4 regions of the Vibrio sp. TRT 17S01 genome follow, and region 2 is predicted to be linked to each of the others. Evidence: predicted binding sites of a transcription regulator. Region 2 holds the regulator's gene; each other region holds the start of a gene.
The links. The regulator PurR, encoded in region 2, represses purine synthesis genes. The targets are predictions, from matches to a motif close to TNANGNAAACGTTTNCNTNA.
Positions count from the first base shown of each region.

Region 1: purE (5-(carboxyamino)imidazole ribonucleotide mutase) is a predicted target of PurR. The motif match lies at 3,102-3,121, and genes of this name have one in related genera.
Region 3: glyA (serine hydroxymethyltransferase) is a predicted target of PurR. The motif match lies at 1,374-1,393, and genes of this name have one in related genera.
Region 4: folD (bifunctional methylenetetrahydrofolate dehydrogenase/methenyltetrahydrofolate cyclohydrolase FolD) is a predicted target of PurR. The motif match lies at 2,526-2,545, and genes of this name have one in related genera.

Region 1 covers NZ_JBNJOG010000017.1:624-5,857, forward strand. The annotation lists gene ACQEXS_RS19165 (gamma carbonic anhydrase family protein) at 1-318, shown strand, start outside; gene ACQEXS_RS19170 (DUF1488 domain-containing protein) at 311-577, opposite strand; gene aroE (shikimate dehydrogenase) at 579-1,412, opposite strand; gene hemF (oxygen-dependent coproporphyrinogen oxidase) at 1,490-2,407, opposite strand; gene ACQEXS_RS19185 (L-threonylcarbamoyladenylate synthase) at 2,434-2,991, opposite strand; gene purE (5-(carboxyamino)imidazole ribonucleotide mutase) at 3,193-3,678, shown strand; gene ACQEXS_RS19195 (5-(carboxyamino)imidazole ribonucleotide synthase) at 3,683-4,792, shown strand; gene ACQEXS_RS19200 (glycosyltransferase) at 4,851-5,234, opposite strand, start outside.
Region 2 covers NZ_JBNJOG010000001.1:193,012-198,245, reverse strand. The annotation lists gene torR (two-component system response regulator TorR) at 30-743, opposite strand; gene torD (molecular chaperone TorD) at 982-1,629, shown strand; gene purR (HTH-type transcriptional repressor PurR) at 1,860-2,867, shown strand; cyclic di-GMP riboswitch class I at 3,010-3,095, shown strand; gene ACQEXS_RS00850 (TfoX/Sxy family DNA transformation protein) at 3,204-3,794, shown strand; gene ACQEXS_RS00845 (TVP38/TMEM64 family protein) at 3,970-4,662, shown strand; gene ACQEXS_RS00840 (DUF2007 domain-containing protein) at 4,662-4,979, shown strand; gene ACQEXS_RS00835 (alpha/beta fold hydrolase) at 4,973-5,234, opposite strand, start outside.
Region 3 covers NZ_JBNJOG010000015.1:4,068-9,301, forward strand. The annotation lists gene vexH (vibriobactin export RND transporter permease subunit VexH) at 1-447, shown strand, start outside; gene ACQEXS_RS18355 (YitT family protein) at 504-1,103, opposite strand; gene glyA (serine hydroxymethyltransferase) at 1,472-2,722, shown strand; gene ACQEXS_RS18365 (hypothetical protein) at 2,932-3,258, opposite strand; gene lipA (lipoyl synthase) at 3,409-4,374, opposite strand; gene lipB (lipoyl(octanoyl) transferase LipB) at 4,371-5,033, opposite strand; gene ybeD (DUF493 family protein YbeD) at 5,210-5,234, opposite strand, start outside.
Region 4 covers NZ_JBNJOG010000001.1:82,048-87,281, reverse strand. The annotation lists gene ACQEXS_RS00365 (GNAT family N-acetyltransferase) at 1-108, opposite strand, end outside; gene ACQEXS_RS00360 (GNAT family N-acetyltransferase) at 144-647, opposite strand; gene ACQEXS_RS00355 (Na+/H+ antiporter NhaC family protein) at 861-2,225, shown strand; tRNA gene ACQEXS_RS00350 (tRNA-Arg) at 2,335-2,411, opposite strand; gene folD (bifunctional methylenetetrahydrofolate dehydrogenase/methenyltetrahydrofolate cyclohydrolase FolD) at 2,618-3,478, shown strand; gene ACQEXS_RS00340 (NupC/NupG family nucleoside CNT transporter) at 3,548-4,747, opposite strand; gene ACQEXS_RS00335 (LysR family transcriptional regulator) at 4,974-5,234, opposite strand, start outside.

The DNA.
Region 1 (5,234 bases), on a different contig from region 2:
TATCCATTGATTATTGGTAATGACGTTACTGTTGGTCATAAAGTCATGCTGCATGGTTGCATCATTAAAGATCGAGTTCTAGTGGGAATGGGGGCAATTGTTTTGGATGCTGCAATTATCGAACAAGATGTGATGGTTGGTGCTGGAAGTTTGGTTCCACCGGGTAAGGTCTTAGAGAGTGGCTACCTTTATGTAGGTAGTCCGGTAAAGAAAGCCCGCCTTTTAACTGACAAAGAACGAGCTTTCTTACAAAAGTCTGCCGACAATTATGTACAAAATAAAGATGATTATTTAAACCAAGTAAAAGAGCTTAACTAACCACCTCAATAACACCTTCCGGTGTAAATACTTCTTCTTCGATCAGTGTTTCGGCAAGCTCCTCAATCTCAAAGCGGTTTTGGTTGAAAATCTCAAGGGCTTGCTGTTCCCCCTCTATTTTTGTACCCGCTATTTTTTCCAGCTCTGCGCTTGTGAGTATGCACTCTATAAGCGCACCACTGTATTGAGCAGGAAATCGGATTGTCCGTAGCTCCGCATCCCATGATTGAATGTCAGGAAATAAGATTGACTGATTCACGTTAAATACCTTCTAAGTTCTTACGCAATTCTCGTAAAACTTGTTTTGTACCTGGCCTTAATCCTCGCCACAACATAAAGCTTTCTGCCGCTTGACCAACTAGCATGCCAAGACCATCATAAGCCGCTCCTGCGCCGCTCTCCAAAGCCCATTGATTAAAGACAGTTTGACCAGAACCATACATCATGTCGTAGGCATAGGTATGTGTAGCGAATATGTGGTTGGAGATCGCTGGTACATCACCACTTAAACTTGCAGACGTCGAATTAATCACTACATCAAAGCTGTCTGTAATGTCTTCCATCGCTACAGCCTCTATTTTCCCGAAAGGGGAGAATAACTCTGCAAGTTGCTGCGCTTTAGCAAGTGTGCGGTTGGTGATTATAATTTGAGATGGTTTTTGATCGATTAATGGTTTGATAACACCTCTTGCCGCGCCCCCTGCACCGATCAGTAATATTCGTGCGCCTTCAAGGGGAACTTGATGTTGTAGTAAATCTTGAACCAACCCTTCCCCATCGGTGTTATCACCAATGATGTCACCATCATCCAGCTTCTTGAGTGTATTCACCGCGCCCGCAAGCTGAGCACGTTCTGTCAGACGGGTTGCAAACTGATACGCTTCTTCTTTAAATGGTACGGTAACATTGCAACCTTTACCGCCCGTAGCAAAAAACATTTTAGCAGCACTGGAAAACTCGCCAACAGGCGCCAACTCAGCACTGTAGATCAATGGTTGATTTGTTTGACGAGCAAATAACGCATGAATAAAAGGCGATTTACTGTGTCCAATCGGATTACCAAAAACGGCATAACGGTCTACTTGCTGTGTCATATCCTTACCTACCAAAATGCAAAAGGGTCAACTTAACTTAGTTGACCCTATCACTATTTCATATCAGGAGGAAAGTGTTACCAATCTCGTGGTTTGAGGTAACGCTCGTAAAGCTCAGCTTCAGCGGAACCTGATTCAACTTGATAACCATATTCCCATCGAGCTAAAGGCGGCATCGACATCAAGATAGATTCTGTTCGTCCACCACTTTGCAAACCAAATAGCGTTCCGCGATCATAGACTAAATTAAATTCCACATAGCGGCCTCGGCGATACAGCTGGAATTGACGCTCACGTTCTCCATAGGGTGTCTCTTTACGGCGGTCAACGATTGGCAGGTAAGCTGCTGTGTAACCATGACCAACGGCTTTTATGTATTCAAAACACTTGTCGAATGGCCACTGATTTAGATCATCAAAAAATAGGCCACCGACACCTCGTGTTTCTTCACGGTGTGGCAAGTAAAAATACTTATCACACCAAGCTTTGTGTTCAGAGTAAACATCATGCCCAAATGGTTCACACAGCTCTTTTGCTGTGTTATGCCAGAATTGGCAGTCTTCTTCAAAGGGGTAGAATGGCGTTAGGTCAAACCCACCACCAAACCACCAAATTGGTGCCTCGCCTTCTTTTTCGGCAATGAAGAAACGCACGTTAGCGTGAGAAGTGGGCACATAAGGGTTTTTGGGGTGCATGACTAAGGAAACCCCCATCGCCTCAAAACGGCGCCCAGCCAACTCAGGACGATGCGCTGTCGCTGAAGCTGGCATTTCTTTTCCAACCACATGGGAAAAGTTCACACCACCTTGCTCAAAAATGGCACCTTCACGCATGACACGAGATCGACCGCCTCCTCCTAGCTTATCTCCCGGCTCTCGATGCCAAGCATCTTCGATAAACTCCGCTTGGCCATCCTCTTGCTCCAATTGATGGCAAATGGTGTCTTGGAGCTCCATTAGAAACTGTTTTACGGCGTGTTTATCGATTGTTGACATGCTTTCCTTACCTTAAAAATGCAGAGTTAACCCTGTCTTAATATTTGGGATGTTTTGGCGTCGCGAATTTCACTGGGTTTGTTACGACCACTGGTTTCACCATGTAAGATCGCCACAAGTCGCTCACCTAATTGCAATTCAACTTCTTCTGTCGTCATACAAGGAGGTTGCCCAGTAAGATTGGCACTGGTAGAGGTTAGCGGCTTTCCAAACGCATTACACATTTTTTGCACCAAAGGATGATCCGTTACGCGCACTGCAATTGAATCAAATTGCCCAGAAACCCAATGAGATACCTTATCACTACATGGCATAATCCAAGTCACAGGGCCAGGCCACGTAGCTTGCACGGTGCTTAGCTGCTCAGCGGTCAACTGGGTTTCATCAATATATGGCAATAGCTGCTCGTAGCTGGCAGCAATCAAAATGAGACCTTTTTCTACTGGACGCTGCTTAAGAGTCAGCAATTTTTGGATGGCTTCAGGGTTGTCCGGATCACACCCTACCCCAAATACCCCTTCTGTCGGGTAGGCAATTACTTCTCCTTGTTGGAGTGCGTTGAGTGCTTGTTCAAAATTATCCACCAAGTACTTCCTATGTCTTTATTCGCTGTTATGTTGTTAAGTTTACAAATAATCAACCAAAGAGACTAAATCTATTTGTTTATAAAATGTATCAACCTAAATTAGACCAAGCACGCAAACGTTTGCTTAAGGCTAAAAACCCCGTATAATGCCCACAAAATTTATCTGCTCACCCAATTTTGTAGCTTGAAGGAGTTTGAGATGAAAGTCGGTATCATCATGGGTTCAAAATCTGACTGGCCAACCATGAAGCTGGCCGCTGACATGCTAGATCAATTTGGCGTACCTTACGAAACAAAAGTAGTTTCTGCACACCGTACTCCTCAACTTCTTGCCGATTATGCTTCCAGCGCTAAAGAGCGTGGTATTAAAGTGATTATTGCTGGCGCTGGCGGTGCCGCCCATCTACCGGGTATGGCTGCTGCATTCACGAGTATTCCCGTACTTGGCGTTCCCGTACAATCACGAGCTTTAAAAGGCATGGACTCTCTACTTTCAATCGTACAAATGCCCAAAGGTATTGCTGTTGGAACTCTTGCCATTGGTGAAGCAGGTGCTGCAAACGCCGGGATCCTAGCGGCGCAAATTCTCGGCATTCATGATGAGGCTATTATGGCTAAAGTTGAAGCTTTCCGAAGTGAGCAAACGGAGACCGTACTTGCCAATCCAAACCCAGCCGAGGATTAATCCCATGCATGTACTGGTTTTAGGTGCTGGTCAACTCGCTCGAATGATGTCATTGGCAGGAGCTCCACTCAATATTCAAATTTCCGCTTACGATGTCACAAGCGGTCATGTGGTTCACCCACTCACTCAACATATTCTCGGTCACAGCCTAGAAAACGCTATTGAACAAGTGGATGTGATCACTGCTGAATTTGAACATATCCCACATGATGTACTTGGTGTTTGTGAAGCGAGTGGTAAGTTTCTACCCAGCACAGAAGCAATTAAAGCTGGCGGCGACCGCCGTTTAGAAAAAGCACTTCTTGATCACGCACATGTGCGTAATGCCAAATACTATGTCATCCAAACACGCGAAGACTTTGATCGTGCGATAGAGCATGTGGGTATGCCTATGGTGCTCAAAAGCGCTTTGGGTGGTTACGATGGTAAAGGCCAATGGCGTTTAAAAGAAGCCACCCAAACCGATGCCATCTGGATGGAAATGGCGGAATGTATCGCAGCGACACCGACACAGGCAATTGTTGCTGAAGAGTTTGTTCCATTTAGTCGAGAAGTCTCTTTGGTGGGCGCACGAGGTAAAGATGGTACCGTTGAAGTCTATCCACTGGCAGAAAATATCCATACAAATGGGGTGTTGAGTCTGTCAACGGCCATCGACGCACCTGAGCTACAGGCTCAAGCACAACAAATGTTTACTGCTGTTGCTGAGAGTTTAAATTATGTGGGCGTACTGGCATTAGAATTCTTTGATGTAGACGGTTCTTTGCTAGTGAATGAAATTGCACCACGCGTACACAATTCAGGTCATTGGACACAACAAGGGGCAGAAACCTGTCAGTTTGAGAACCACCTACGTGCTGTGTGTGGCATGCCTTTAGGCAGCACAAAACTGATCCGTGAAACGTCGATGATTAATATCCTTGGCGAAGATGCGTTACCAGAAGCGGTATATCACCAGCCAGGGGTACACGTTCATTGGTATGGTAAAGAAAAACGTACTGGTCGTAAGATGGGACACATTAACGTATGCGGTGACTATTCTGGTGAGCTTCAACGACGCTTAAATGCATTAGCTCTTTCTTTAGGTATTGATAAATTTCCAGCTCTAAAATAAAGACATCCGTGACATCCAATAAAAAGAGATGCTTTAATTAAAGCATCTCTTTTTTTGTTTAGCGTTGAGATATTTGCTTATAAAGTGCGGCGTAATACGTTTCAGGATCATGATGTTGTTTCATCTTGTCCAATAGCGTATTGGGGTTACTAATGAGACTACGATCATCAAACACAGCTTTCACACGCTCTTTAATACCATCAATGATGATACGTCGGTGCTCTTCTCGCGATTGATTAGAAGTGACCACTATTTCTTTAAATTGATTTTGTTCTACCGGAATCAATAGATCTGAGTAGTTAATTTCAGGTAATGCTCGAACATCCGTAGTAATTACAGGCAAACCTGCAGCTTGCATCTCCAACACAGAATAACCATAAGTATCCGCCCACGTTGGTAACAAACCAACATGATGATTCTTGATCATTTCAATAACCTGTTG
Region 2 (5,234 bases):
TTTTATATTATTTGATTCATACCTTGGTATTAATCACCAGCAAACATGTAACCTTCACCATGAACGGTAACGAAAATTTGTGGGTTCTTCGGATCAAACTCCATCTTCGCACGCATACGGCGGATCAGAACATCAATCGTACGGTCATTTGGTGCATCAACACGGTGACTGATCATATTCAAAATACGTTCGCGACTAAGGACTTGGTTAGGGTACGAAGACAGTGCGACAAGTAATTCGTATTCTGCTTTGGTTAATTTGACGGGTTCGCCATTTCGGCTCAGAGCTCGACGCTGAATATCAAACGTCCACTCTCCAAAACGCACCACATTTTCATCTTGCTTCTTCGCGTCATCTCGCTCAGAGCCATTTCGAGCATTAGATATACGCCATAATAGGTTCTTCACTCGAACCAATAGCTCACGCAGCTCAAAAGGTTTTGTTACGTAGTCGTCTGCACCCATTTCGAGGCCAACGATTTTATCAATGCTATCCGTGCGTCCTGTCACCAGGATAATCCCAATATCAGACTGACTGCGAAGCTCACGAGTAAGCATCAGACCATCTTCTCCTGGAAGATTAATGTCTAACATAACTAGGTCAATTTCATTGGCCTGTAGCATCTCGCGCATTTTTTCACCACTATCAGCCTCGCTGACAGAGTAACCTTCATTCTGAAAGTAGCCTGCCAGTTTACTGCGAGTGACCGCATCATCTTCAACTACTAGTACGTGATAGCTCATCTACACTACTCATATTGTATATGGAATTATTTGCCGTTATATTCTATTCATAATTCGTAACATATCTAGCTTTTATCATTCTAAAATCAAGAAAGGTGATTTTTTCTTGATTCAGAACAAATGTCGACCAACGGTTCATATTTTCGAATAATTGGGCTTTATTTGTCACAACACATATTACCGCTATTCATTTTTATTCGTTAAACTAACTATATACCGATACTAGGAGTCGCGCATAATGCAAGAAATCAAGGCGTTTAATGAAAAGCGAGCAGAAATATACTGGTGGCTATCAAGTGTGTTTGCTAGAGAGCTAACAGAAACAGATATTGAACAATATCATTCACCAGAAATTCGCGCTTTTTTGACTGGATTGGGCGAAAACGAAAGCTTAAAAACCGCGTCAGACAAGTTGATTGACGCTCTAAACCGCTTAATGGATCGCGAAGATGCACAGTTAGAATTAGCGGCAGACTTTTGTGACATTTTCTTGAAGTCGGATAAGGATTCCGCCCTACCATATGCATCTATGTACGTGGGTAAATCCGGTCTTTTAAATGATGAGCCAGCTAAAGAAATGCAAACCATCATGGAGCAGCACGGCATTGCTATCGATAAAAACCTAAATGAACCTGCTGACCATATTGCTATTGAACTCGACTTTCTCGGCAACCTGATCATTCGTTCTAATGAGCTTGAACAAGAGCGCCACATGGAAGAAGCACTTGCAGAACAAGAGCAATTTATTAAGAAACACATTCTAAATTGGACACCTCAATTTAGTGATAAGTGTCAGTCTTTGGACGAATTTGGTTTTTACGCTGCGATTAGCCAACTAACCATTGCATTTCTTGAGTTAGATTGCGTTTATTTAGCTGGTAACTAATCAAGTCAGCTTTATGGTTAGTTAAATTGTGATTTAAGCACGAGCTTAATTGCTATTTTTATTTGCCAGTGAGAATTTGGCGGTCTAAAATCGAGACCGCAAACGATAAAAACGAATAATGTAAAATACAAACCGCTCTTTAAAAGCGGTTTTTGTGTTTCTGATACTTTCTGCCAAATTATTCTAAAATCAGAATAGAGATTTGTGGCAGTCATCGACAGGACAAACCTATGGCCACTATAAAAGATGTAGCTCGCCTTGCTGGCGTATCTACCACCACCGTTTCTCATGTGATCAACAAAACTCGATTTGTTGCTGAAGCGACTCAAGAAAAAGTGATGGAAGCCGTCAAGGAGCTAAACTACGCTCCGAGTGCGGTTGCTCGTAGCTTAAAATGCAACACGACTCGCACGATCGGTATGCTTGTTACCCAATCTACAAACCTGTTTTTCTCAGAAGTGATTGATGGCGTAGAAAGTTACTGCTATCGCCAAGGTTATACACTTATCCTGTGTAATACAGGTGGTATTTACGAAAAACAACGAGATTACATTCGTATGCTTGCGGAAAAGCGCGTAGATGGCATCTTGGTGATGTGTTCTGACCTAACAGAAGAACTGAGTGAAATGCTCGATCGTCACGCTGACATCCCAAAAGTAGTGATGGATTGGGGCCCAGAAAGCTCGCAAGCTGATAAGATCATCGACAATTCTGAAGAAGGTGGCTACCTTGCCACGAAATATCTGATTAACCACGGGCACACAGATATTGCTTGTCTCAGTGGCCATTTTGAAAAAGCTGCCTGCCAAGAACGTATTCTAGGCTACAAACGCGCGATGAAAGAAGCCAATTTAGCCGTCAATGAAGACTGGATCCTTGAAGGTAACTTTGAGTGTGACACTGCGGTATTGGCTGCGGATAAAATTGTCGCCATGGACAAGAAACCAACTGCAATATTCTGCTTTAATGACACTATGGCATTAGGCTTAATGAGCCGCCTTCAACAGAAAGGAATCCGCATTCCTGAAGATATGTCTGTTATTGGCTATGACAATATTGAACTTGCAGAGTATTTCTCGCCACCACTCACAACCGTTCACCAACCAAAGCGCCGTGTTGGTAAAAACGCGTTCGAAATATTACTGGAACGAATCAAAGACAAAGAACATGAAAAACGTGTTTTTGAGATGCATCCCGAAATTGTCGAGCGAAATACTGTTAAAAAAATCAATAGCTAGTAACTTTGTACTGTTCGGTATCGGCTTTTTCTGCCAACCAAACACAACAAACAAGTAAATATCTGAATTAAGATCACATTTAGACCATCAGAGTGTGATACTTACCTCAAATATTATTTATTCTTTAGTGGAATAAATTAAGCCACGCACAGGGCAAACCAATCCGAAAGGATGGGACGCAAAGCCTCCGGCCTACACAGGAAACTGCAAGGTAGCGGGGTTGCCGATGGCAAAAATGCAAACTGTTAACTCCTTACTGACAATACATCTGCATTATTTTGCTAATCTCTCGGACCTGCATTGGTGGCGTATAACTATACACCGAGAATTTACAGCATGGATAAACCAGTACTAAAAGACTCAATGCGACTCTTTGAACAACTAGGGCGCATAAAATCTCGTTCAATGTTTGGTGGCTTTGGAGTTTTCGCAGACAGCACTATGTTCGCATTGGTGGTAAACGATAAGTTACACATCAGAGCAGACGAGCAGTCCGCGGAAATGTTTAAATCTCAAGGGTTAGAGCCTTATGTTTATAAAAAACGCGGCTTCCCGGTTGTCACTAAATACTTCGCTATGCCAGAAGCATGGTATGACGATAAAGAACGTATTATCTCTCTAGCTCAAAAAGCGCTAGTCGTTGCAAAACAAGAGAAAACAACTCAAGCGAAGGCTAAACCTGAACGCTTAAAAGATCTTCCTAACCTAAGACTTGCTACAGAGCGCATGCTCAAAAAAGCAGGTATTGATTCAGTCGAGAATTTGGAAGAGAAAGGCGCAGTAGAAGCGTTTAAAGCGATTCAGCAGACTCATTCCTCAGATGTCAGCATTGAACTGCTGTGGGCTTTGGAAGGAGCAATTAAAGGCACTCATTGGTCGGTGATCCCTCAAAACCGACGTGAAGAATTAATGAGTAGCTTGAAGTAACTCTATATTGACCAATAAAAACCAGCGCTCGTCGCTGGTTTTTTATTATTTGAAATTTTTTGCCCCTCTCCCTGTTCTAATAGCTTAGTACTACCATTTAAAACTAAATGCTATTGTTACTTTTTTATGTTTCTTTTTTTGTTAATTGAGCCAATTGGTCATGGGAGCTATCTGTATGAATAAAAAACTCATTCTTGGTGTATTACTGGTTGTGACCATCATATTTCTGGCAATGAATTTCGGCCAACATCTCACACTCGAAAACGCAAAAGCTCAGCAGCTTGAACTAGCAAACTTTATTGAAAACAATTTCTTCATTGCAGCAACAACCTATTTCTTTGCCTATGTTGCCATCACTGCCTTTTCTATTCCTGGAGCGGCAGTGGTGACATTGCTTGGCGCCGCTTTATTTGGGTTTTGGACTAGTTTACTGCTTGTCTCATTTGCCAGCACGATCGGTGCGACGCTCGCCTTTTTGAGTAGCCGCTTCTTATTACGAGAGTGGGTGCAAAGTAAGTTTGGTGATAAGTTGACTGCAATTAACAATGGGGTTGAAAAAGACGGGGCATTCTACCTATTCTCTCTACGTTTAATTCCAGTTTTTCCTTTTTTCCTCATAAACCTACTAATGGGGTTAACACCAATCACAACGTTGCGATTTTATTTGGTAAGCCAACTTGGCATGCTCCCAGGAACGGCCGTCTACCTTAATGCAGGTACACAGCTTGCGCAAATTGAAAGCCTATCCGGTATTGTTTCTCCATCAGTCTTAGTTTCTTTTGCTCTGCTTGGCTTATTCCCAGTCATTGCTAAATGGATCATGGCGAAAATTCGCGTCTCACCTTCAGCGGAGAATGGAAAAGCGTAGTGAAAATCTACATTGCCAAAAACCCAACCGAAGCTCACATTCTGTGTGAGCTTTTAAAAACTCAGAATGTCTCTTGTGAGGTTAGAGGAGAAGGTATCTTTAGCTTGCAAGGCGAATTACCTATATCACCAGAGACCAATGCCTATATATGGTTACTTGCCCCATCCAAACACACTTTAGCTCTATCAATTATTGAGGAGTACGAAGCGCAGAGAAACAGCAATGCACCTAGCTGGTATTGCCACCTGTGCGGGGAGGAGAATGAATCACAATTTGGTTTATGTTGGAACTGTGGAGCGTTACCGGAAAGTCATTGAGCTACAATTTGCTTTTGAATAAAGGCAATGGAGTGATTGTTAAATTCGTCAGAGCGCTCAACATTACATACATGACCACAATCGGGAATCTCAAGTAAATGGCTTTCTTGATGCACCGCAACCATCTCTTTTACGGGTTGAATAAACATATAATCCCGTTCTCCCATCAGATATAACGTCGGGATGGGAAGCTCTCTATCTTTAAAGTAACGCATAAGCGGGTTCACTTCAGCCGTCAGAATAAACCAGCGTTTA
Region 3 (5,234 bases), on a different contig from region 2:
GTCTTTGGTGGCTTCTTAGGGTTATTTGTGATGAGCCAAGGCCTCAACATCTATAGCCAAATCGGTATGATCATGCTGATTGGTATGGTAACTAAAAATGGCATCCTTATTGTCGAGTTTGCCAACCAGCTGCGTGACCGAGGATTTGAGTTTGAAACTGCTATTGTAAATGCTTCTGCACGTCGCTTGCGTCCAATTCTGATGACGGCGTTTACAACGCTTGCAGGTTCGATTCCGCTAATCCTCTCAACTGGGGCAGGCTACGAGAGTCGCGTCGCGGTAGGTACTGTGATTTTCTTTGGGATGGGCTTTGCTACTTTGGTGACTTTGTTTGTGATACCAGCGATGTACCGTTTGATTTCATCAGGTACTCGTTCACCAGGCCATGTTGAAGCTGAGTTGAATGAAGAGCTAAGTCATGATGTGAAAGCGCGAATTTCACACTAAACCACAAATAATAAAGCCCGCTTTCAAGCGGGCTTTTTACATCGAGTTATTCGGTATTAGCCGTAGTTGACCGTGTAGCGGGTTGGCTTGTGGTTCATGGCTAATACGAGGTTGAGCAAGATGGCACCCAATACCGATAATCCAATAATCATAGGGGAAACAAAGAAGAACGAAGCGGCTAAGATACAGCAATCAATAACAAGCTGAGATTTTCCGACAGAAATCCCCGTTTTGTCTTGTATGAATAGACAGAGTACATTGAATCCACCAAGGCTTGAGCGGTGGCGAAATAAGATCAACATTCCCAGCCCCATAAGTAGGCCACCGGCGAGTGCGCAGTAGATCTCGTTGACAGTTTCCAGTTTGATCACTAAATAAAGGTGATCGGCAAAAATGGAAACTAATGCACCAGAAATCGCGCTATTGAAGGCAAAACGTGCACCAAAGCGTTTCCACGCGAGTAAATAGAATGGGCTGTTAATGAGAAAATAGAGTAAACCAAACGATAAAACGCCGGATTGACTGACCAAAAGTGCCAATCCTGCGGTGCCTCCAGTCAACAGCTCTGCGGATTGCAGGAAAAAAACACCTTGTGCGACCAAAAATGTCCCTGTCAGTATTGCGATCCAATCTTCTTTTCTTGAGTGCTTTTCCATCAAATAAAAATAAACTAATCAATAATTGCCTGCATAGTAGGGAAAAGATGACATTTTCGGTAGCTTGAGAGGTCAAATTAAGGTAAACCTATGTAATTATCGATTTACAGGGTGTAAAGGATGAAGTTGACACTTGTGGTGCCTGCTTTCCACAAACAAAAGTGTCATCATGAAAGCCCTTGTTGTTTAATATGAAGAAACTGCATAGAGAAATGTGCAATTTTCTCTTTATGACCTAGATCAAATTATGTAGAATGCGCGTCATTAGCTTGATGCAAACGTTTGCGTGGATGGTTTTGCGTAGATTAATGGGTCATAAGCCAGTTTTTTTTGCAACTTTCAGTACAAATCTGAGTCAGGAGATACAGATGCTTAAGCGTGATATGAACATCGCAGATTACGATGCGGAACTGTTCGCAGCAATCCAAGAAGAAACTCTTCGCCAGGAAGAACACATCGAACTTATCGCTTCTGAAAACTACACAAGCCCACGTGTAATGGAAGCGCAAGGTTCTCAGCTAACCAACAAATACGCTGAAGGTTACCCAGGCAAGCGTTACTACGGTGGTTGTGAGTACGTTGATAAAGCAGAAGCTCTTGCAATTGACCGCGCATGTAAACTGTTTGGCTGTGAATACGCTAACGTACAGCCACACTCAGGTTCTCAAGCAAATAGCGCAGTTTACATGGCGTTGCTAAATCCTGGCGATACCGTGTTAGGTATGAGCCTAGCGCACGGTGGTCACTTGACACATGGTTCTCCAGTGAACTTCTCAGGTAAGCACTACAACGTTATTCCTTACGGCATCGATGAAGCTGGCCAAATCAACTACGACGAGATGGAAGCATTAGCGCTTGAGCACAAGCCTAAAATGATCATCGGTGGTTTCTCTGCTTACTCTCAAATCGTCGATTGGGCTCGCATGCGCGAAATCGCAGACAAAGCGGGCGCTTACCTGTTTGTCGATATGGCACACGTAGCGGGTTTGATTGCGGCAGGTGAATACCCAACACCAGTTCCACATGCTCACATTGTGACAACCACAACGCACAAAACGCTAGCGGGACCACGTGGTGGCCTGATCCTGTCTAATGCTGGCGAAGAGATGTACAAAAAATTGAACTCAGCGGTATTCCCTGGCGGCCAAGGTGGCCCGCTAATGCACGTTATCGCAGGTAAAGCTGTGGCGTTCAAAGAAGCAATGGAGCCTGAATTCAAAGCGTACCAAGCACGCGTAGTGAAAAATGCGAAAGCAATGGTTGGTCAATTCCAAGAGCGTGGTTATAAAATCGTTTCTAACGGTACTGAGAACCACTTGTTCCTTGTTGACCTAATCGACAAAGATATTACAGGTAAAGATGCTGACGCAGCACTAGGTGCAGCAAACATCACAGTAAACAAAAACTCTGTACCAAATGATCCACGTAGCCCGTTTGTTACTTCTGGTATCCGTGTTGGCACACCAGCAATCACGCGCCGCGGTTTCACTGAAGAAGATGCGAAAGCGTTAGCAAACTGGATGTGTGATGTGCTAGATAACATCGGCAACGAGGAAGTTATCGAAGCAACGAAAGCAAAAGTGCTTGAGATCTGTAAACGTCTACCAGTTTACGCATAATTTATCTTGGTAGAGTGAAGCGAACTTCGGCGTCGAATATACTCATTTGCTCACGCAAACTTCGTGTATTCTTCTTGAAATTCACTCATCTACTTTGAAAATTGTTAAAAGCTCCATCATTTGATGGAGCTTTATTTTTATTCGAATCTAGCCTAGTAAAACAAAAAGGTTGATGTTTTCACATCAACCTTTTTATTGTGGTATTCAGCTTACTTTGAAATGCTGAGGAGCGTGCCTGACTTACACTGGAATTGGTAGTATTTGCGGCTTTCGTTGAACTTGCCTAGGCCCTCACCATCGCAGTAATCAATGTTGATATCACGCATGATCTCTAGCGTCTTTTCTGTAGTCAGAGCAAATTTAGAGCCGTCGGCACATACGATGCGCACACGACCATCATCGCTAACAGAGTAGATATTCACTTCCGTATTACACAGTTCAAAAGAGGCTTCGCGATAGTTGTCTTGCTGTGTATTTGAAGAACACCCTGCCATTAACGCTGCAGTGGCAATAGCCAGAAAAGCGAGTTTTTTCATATTATTATTCCTTAATTGTCAGCATTCATCCTGAACGGATACCTGCATATAACCGTTAGCCTATAAAATCCGGCTCATCCAAGCAAGTGTTTCACTTAAAACAAAAGGGCTAATCAAAGATCAGCCCTTTTAGTTACGATATTAAGCAGATTACTTCACTTCGATACCTTGTGCTTGCATATCAGCATGGTAAGAAGAACGGACAAATGGTCCACATGCTGCGTGGGTGAAACCAAGTTCTAATGCAATGTCTTTCAGCTCATCGAATTCAGAAGGTGGAACGTAGCGTTCTACTGGTAAATGGTGACGGCTTGGTGCGAGGTATTGGCCTAGGGTCAGCATGGTTACGCCATGTGCACGAAGATCTTTCAGTACTTCGACGATTTCTTCTTTTGTTTCACCAAGACCCATCATCAGACCTGACTTAGTCGGTACATTTGGATGCTGTTCTTTGAATTTTTGCAGCAATTGTAGTGACCACTTGTAGTTCGCACCAGGGCGAGCTTTCCGGTACAGACGAGGTGCTGTTTCTAGGTTGTGGTTGAAAACATCTGGCGGATTGTCTTTCATCAGATCAAGTGCCACATCCATACGACCACGGAAGTCAGGAACCAAAGTTTCAATCTTGATGTGAGGATTGAGTTCGCGGATTTCGCGGTTACAGTTAGCGAAGTGCTCTGCACCGCCATCACGTAAGTCATCACGGTCAACGGAAGTGATGACTACATACTTAAGTTTCATGTCTGCGATGGTTTTCGCTAGCTTTTTCGGTTCTTCAGCTTCAACAGGAAGCGGACGACCATGAGCAACGTCACAGAACGGGCAACGGCGAGTACAGATCGCGCCAAGGATCATGAAAGTAGCCGTACCGTGGTTAAAACACTCAGCAAGGTTAGGGCAAGATGCTTCCTCACAAACCGAATGCAGTTGGTTCTTGCGCATGGCGGATTTGATGTCTTGAATACGCTGGCTATCTGCTGGCAACTTAATTTTCATCCAGTCAGGCTTGCGCAGGACTTCTTTTTGCTCTGTTGGCATATTCTTTACGGGAATTAGTGCCATTTTATCAGCGTCACGATATTTAACGCCTTTTTCCATTTGGATTGGTTTGCTCATGCTTCTTTACCTACAACAGGTGCTTCAGTGCTGTATTCAATATGCTCGTAACTAAGTAGTGCAACGAGTTCTTTGATTAATTGTTGTTCTACGATATCTACGCTATCAGGGCCGCCAAGTTGGCTGACTTGAACCATTTCCATTCCTGCGTAGCCGCAAGGGTTTATACGCAGAAAAGGGGAGAGATCCATATTTACATTCAAGGCCAGTCCGTGGAAAGAACAGCCTTTACGGATCCTTAACCCAAGAGAACAGATTTTTTTACCATCGACATAGACACCGGGTGCATCAGGGCGTGCTGCTGAGTCGATGTTGTACGTTTTCAGAGTATTGATCACTAGGTTTTCAATATGAGTAACCAGATCCCTTACTCCAAGTTTTTTCCGACGGAGATTAATCAAAAAGTAGGCAACTAACTGGCCAGGGCCATGGTATGTGACTTGGCCACCACGATCACTCTGAACCACCGGGATATCTCCGGTATTTAATAGGTGCTCAGCTTTACCGGCCTGGCCTTGAGTGAAAACTGGGTTGTGTTCTACAAGCCAGACTTCATCGCTGGTTTCTTCTGTACGATGGTCAGTAAAGTCGTGCATCGCTTGCCAAACAGGTAGGTAATCTTGTCTTCCTAACCTTTTGACAACAAGCTGGTTTGGCATTCTTTATCTCTACGTCGCTTAATAAAGTTTTCAGATTATAAACTGCTTCGTGATAATGAACTATATACGGGTAACACATTTTTAACCCTTCAGTTCACAAGTGTTTTTTATCTGTTTGATAAATAAAAAGAAAGCAGCTTTCGCTGCTTTCAAAAAAATTTTAATAATTAAATTTTTTATAGAACCATACGAACGATATCG
Region 4 (5,234 bases), 110 kb from region 2:
CAGCAAAGCTGGGAAATAACGCATGACCTGTGGGTCAGCGCCCATCAGACGAAAAGCTTCGCGATCTTGTGCTTTCCATTGTCGCAAGCGTAAACGTGCCGTTTCCATCACACCAAACTCCATTTTTATTCAAGATAAATCGTTTATAACTGGAGAGTGTATTTATAGCAATGAATCGCTTTCCCGTTTAATCGCGCGTAGTTTTTTACGCACTCTCCTTTCAGGAATTGATTGTTTGCGAGAACTTTTTGTGAGGCAATATTATCGGTAGCCGCAAAAGCAACGATTTTTTTAAGACCAATTCGGCGTGCTTGTTGCAGAATTTCATTAACCGCAAATGATGCCACACCACGGCGCGTGTATTGCTCACCGATACGGTAGCCTAAATAAGCAGAAGCCGTTTCCATGCACAAACTGTGTAAATTCACGCGTCCTATCACTTCACCTTCAGTACCACACACCAGCATGGGTAAACATTGACGTTGTCGATAGTCTGAAAGAAAGTCGAGCACATGGCTACGCACCCCTTCAAAACAGTAAAATCCCCCTTCTCTCGGCGGAATAAATTGCTCAAACCATTTTCGGTTTTCACTTTCAAAATCCAGCAGCGATGCGCAATCTGATTCATGTAATAATTTCAGATACATGTTTAATTTTCGTTATATTGAATTATGTGCATAAGACTAGCAGAGTCTGCATAAAAAATCGCCACAAACTGCCGTAAGTTTTATGTCGGACAAATCGGATATCGATCGTTCGTATTCACCCAAAAGCATATAGACATTTAGACGTCTAGACGTTGACAACATCCGCCAGTCAGATTAGTCTGCTCGCCCTTATCATTTATTTAGCGCATTTGAATGTCTGGCTCAAAAAACACAACTCAATCTGCTGCGCCCTCGGCGATAGCCCTCATGCCCTTAGTGGTGTTCCTAGCACTGTTTATTGGCGTTGGAACCTACCTATCTTTACAGGGCGTTGAATTTGCTTTCTACCAGTTACCGGCACCTATCGCCGTACTTCCCGCCATCATTCTGGCTATCGTATTAAGTAAAGAGTCACTTAACCGCGCGATTGAACAATTTATGCGTGGCGTTGGCCACCCAGACATCATCGCCATGTGCATGATCTATCTGTTGGCAGGCGCCTTTGCCGCTGTAGCTAAAGCATCGGGCGGTGTTGATGCAACGGTTAACCTTGGTCTGTCCGCTATTCCAGCGACCATGATCCTACCGGGTATTTTCCTGATTTCAGCCTTTATTGCCACCGCCATGGGCACTTCAATGGGCACCATCGCAGCTGTTGCCCCTATCGCTTTAGGCATTGCTCAATCGGCAGGCATGAGCCTACCTCTTACAGCAGGAGTGGTGTTAAGTGGCGCAATGTTTGGTGATAATCTTTCCATTATTTCCGATACCACCATTGCAGCAACCCGCTCCCAAGGTTGTGAAATGCGCGATAAGTTTAAAGAGAATGTCCGCATCGCCATTCCTGCTGCTCTGTTTGCGCTGGTTATCTTCGCCTTCAATAGTACGGCAACCCAAACACCGGAAACTGGGCCTATTGAGTGGCTTAAAGTGCTGCCGTATATCACGATTTTAATTCTCGCCGTTTCTGGCCTCAATGTGTTTATCGTGCTTACCATCGGGATTCTGCTTGCAGGTAGCGTGAGCCTAATCAGCACGGAAAGCTATGCGCTAACTGACTTTGGTAAAGACATCTATGAAGGCTTTGGCAGCATGCAAGAGATATTCTTGCTCTCAATGTTGATTGGTGGCTTAAGTGAGCTGATGCGTCGCCAAGGTGGGCTGGCTTTTCTTACTCAGTTGGTTGGTCGCATGATCCGAGTTTTTGGTTCGACACACTCTGCCAAAGCAAATGGTCGTGCGAGTGAAGTTGGTATTGCGAGCTTGGTTGCGATGGTGAATGCATGCACCGCAAATAATACCGTGGCGATTATCGTTTCGGGCAGCGTTGCGCGCCAACTGGCTGAAGAACACAATGTAACGCCAAGACGCTCCGCCAGTTTGTTGGATATCTTCTCTTGTGTGATGCAGGGAATGTTACCTTACGGTGCGCAAATATTGCTACTCGGCTCCGTATTCAAGCTATCACCCATTGAGATCGTAGCGAACTCCTACTATTGCTTCTCACTGGCTATCGCCGCCATTGTCGCGATTTTCATCAATCACCCAGCGAGAAGAACGGCAGCACAGACCAACTAAACACCAAAACGAAAAGAGCGCCACTTAGGCGCTCTTTTTGAATCTGAGCTAAACGCCAGAAACGTAAAAGCCCCGATGACTCATTGAGCTATCGGGGCTTTAGAATAAATGGCACGCCCTGTAGGATTCGAACCTACGACCACATCCTTAGAAGGGACGTGCTCTATCCAGCTGAGCTAAGGGCGCGCTACAGGGACAGAATTATACGAGTTCAATTTGTTAAATCAATCGCTTTATCTAACATTCTGATCTGAATGCCTAAAAAAAGGGCAAGGAGCGTTGAGGCGTCCAAAAAACACTCAAAGCAAACGTTTGCTTATAGATGTTCATTGATTTTTTTGCGACAATGCGCGACAAATAAATTCCGCTATTCTATTTTTCAAAGGAAAGTCATGACTGCTCAAAACATTGATGGAACTCTCATCTCTCAAACTGTTCGATCTGAAGTTGCTGCGCGAGTAAAAGCGCGCGTCGAAGCAGGATTACGTGCACCGGGTCTTGCGGTGGTCTTAGTCGGTGAAGATCCGGCTTCTCAAGTTTACGTTGGTAGTAAACGTCGTGCTTGTGATGAAGTTGGCTTTGTTTCTAAATCCTTTGATCTTCCTGCATCAACTTCGGAAGAAGAATTGTTGGCACTGATTGACGAGCTCAACCAAGATAGTGAAATTGATGGCATTCTGGTTCAGCTTCCCCTGCCTGCAGGCATTGACGCGACACACGTTCTTGAACGTATCATCCCTGAAAAAGACGTAGATGGCTTTCATCCATACAACGTTGGTCGTTTAGCTCAACGCATCCCTAAGTTACGTTCATGTACACCAAAAGGCATCATCACTTTACTTGATCGATACAATATCGAGCTTAGAGGCAAACACGCGGTGATTGTTGGGGCATCCAATATCGTTGGTCGTCCAATGACATTAGAATTGCTACTTGCAGGTTGCACAACCACGACATGCCATCGCTTTACTAAAGATCTCGAAAGCCATGTGCGCCAAGCAGATGTGGTTGTGGTTGCCGTTGGTAAGCCCAACTTCATTCCAGGAAAGTGGATTAAAGAAGGCGCGATTGTGGTTGATGTGGGCATTAACCGCCTTGAAAGCGGCAAGCTTGTTGGTGATGTTGACTATGCCAATGCAAAAGAGCGCGCTAGCTTTATTACCCCTGTCCCTGGTGGTGTCGGCCCAATGACTGTTGCAACGCTAATTGAAAATACCATGATGGCGTGTGAACAATTCCACACCAAAAAGTAATTCCTTAAAAACACAAAAGGGTTGATGCGAAACATCAACCCTTTTTTAATTCTAACGAATGACACCGTGCTACAGGCTTAAAATTACACCTGCAATTGAAGCACTCATTAAGTTCGCCAGTACACCTGCTGAAATTGCTTTGAAGCCATATTTGGAGATGAACGGACGCTTTTCTGGCACCAAACTACCTAGACCACCAATCAACATCGCCATGGTAGAAATGTTCGCAAAACCGCAAAGGGCAAAGGTCACAATCGCTTGAGAGTGAGCACTCAATTGCGATTTAACGTCCATCAGCTGAATGAAAGCAACAAACTCGTTAACCACAATTTTGTTACCAATCAGAGAGCCAGCTGTGACGGCCTCATTCCATGGAATACCGAGTAACCATGCGATTGGTGCAAACAAGTAACCTAAGATCAGCTCAAAGCTTAATTGAATACCAAACCAGCTTCCCACCCAGCCTAACAGGCCGTTAAGTAATGCAATCACTGATACAAACGCCAGTAAGGTTGCGCCCACGGCAACTGCAATACGAAGGCCAGACATCGCACCATCTGCCATCGCTTCAACCACGTTGGTTGCTCGTGGGATCTCGACATTTTCCATTGATGACTGCTCAATCGCAGGCTCAATTTCTGGCATCAAAATTTTCGCCATTAATAAACCGGCAGGCGCAGACATAAAGGCAGCGGCGATCAAGTAGTTCAAGTCCACACCTAGTGATGCATAACCAACGAGTGTGCCACCAGCAACGGAAGCCAAACCACAAGTCATGACCGCGAAAAACTGAGAGTCGCTCATATGTTTCAGGTAAGGTTTCACCACAAGAGGCGCTTCAATCATACCGACAAAGATATTCGCAGTTGCCGAAAGTGACTCAGCGCGGCCAGTACCCAATAAACGTTGCAATGCGCCGCCAATCAAGTTGATCACTTTAGGCATCAGTCCGATATGGTAAAGACCTGAAATCAGAGCAGAGAAAAAGATGATGATACCTAGTACGTTGATGGCAAAGGTAAAGCCACCTGTCGCCAAGCCACCAAATAAGAAAGTGATCCCTTCTTGGCCGTAGTTGATCATATTCGATACGGCGCCAGTAACACTGTTAAGTGCTTCTTTGCCCGCAGGAACATATAAAACCAACAATGCAAAAGAGACTTGCAGAGCAAAGGCCAATGAAACGGTTCGATAGTTAATGCTCTTTCTATTGGCAGAAAGCAGCCACGCAACAGCAAATATCGCGATAACACCTAACAATGAGTTCATAAAAACAATCCAAAAAATGGGGAAACAGGAAAGGCGTCGGATTGTATAGACGCAACAAATTGTTGCAACTTTCAAATGTTAACAGGGTGAGCATTGCTAGTGATTAAAGTTTCACCACCAAACTAACTGATTGAAATTAATGCATTTAAACGTTTGCTTCACTTTACTATTTCTATTGAGAAAAGATGTTTATGAGGCAGGAAATAATCAATCGTTAATCTTACAACTAATCAGGCATTGAAATGTATGGTGCGAGTTTTTGATCCCAGTGACATGGAGAACCAATTTTATCGCGAATGAACTCGATCACCGCAGACACTTTTTTAGGCATGTGTTTTCGGCTTGGGTAAACAGCATAAAACGGCATTTTTTGACACGCTCGCCACTCGGGTAACAATTGAATGAGCTTGCCATTTCGAAATTCATCATCCAGTAAGTAAGTCGCTAGGTAACCAATCCCCCACCCTGCTATCGCCGCATCTCTCAC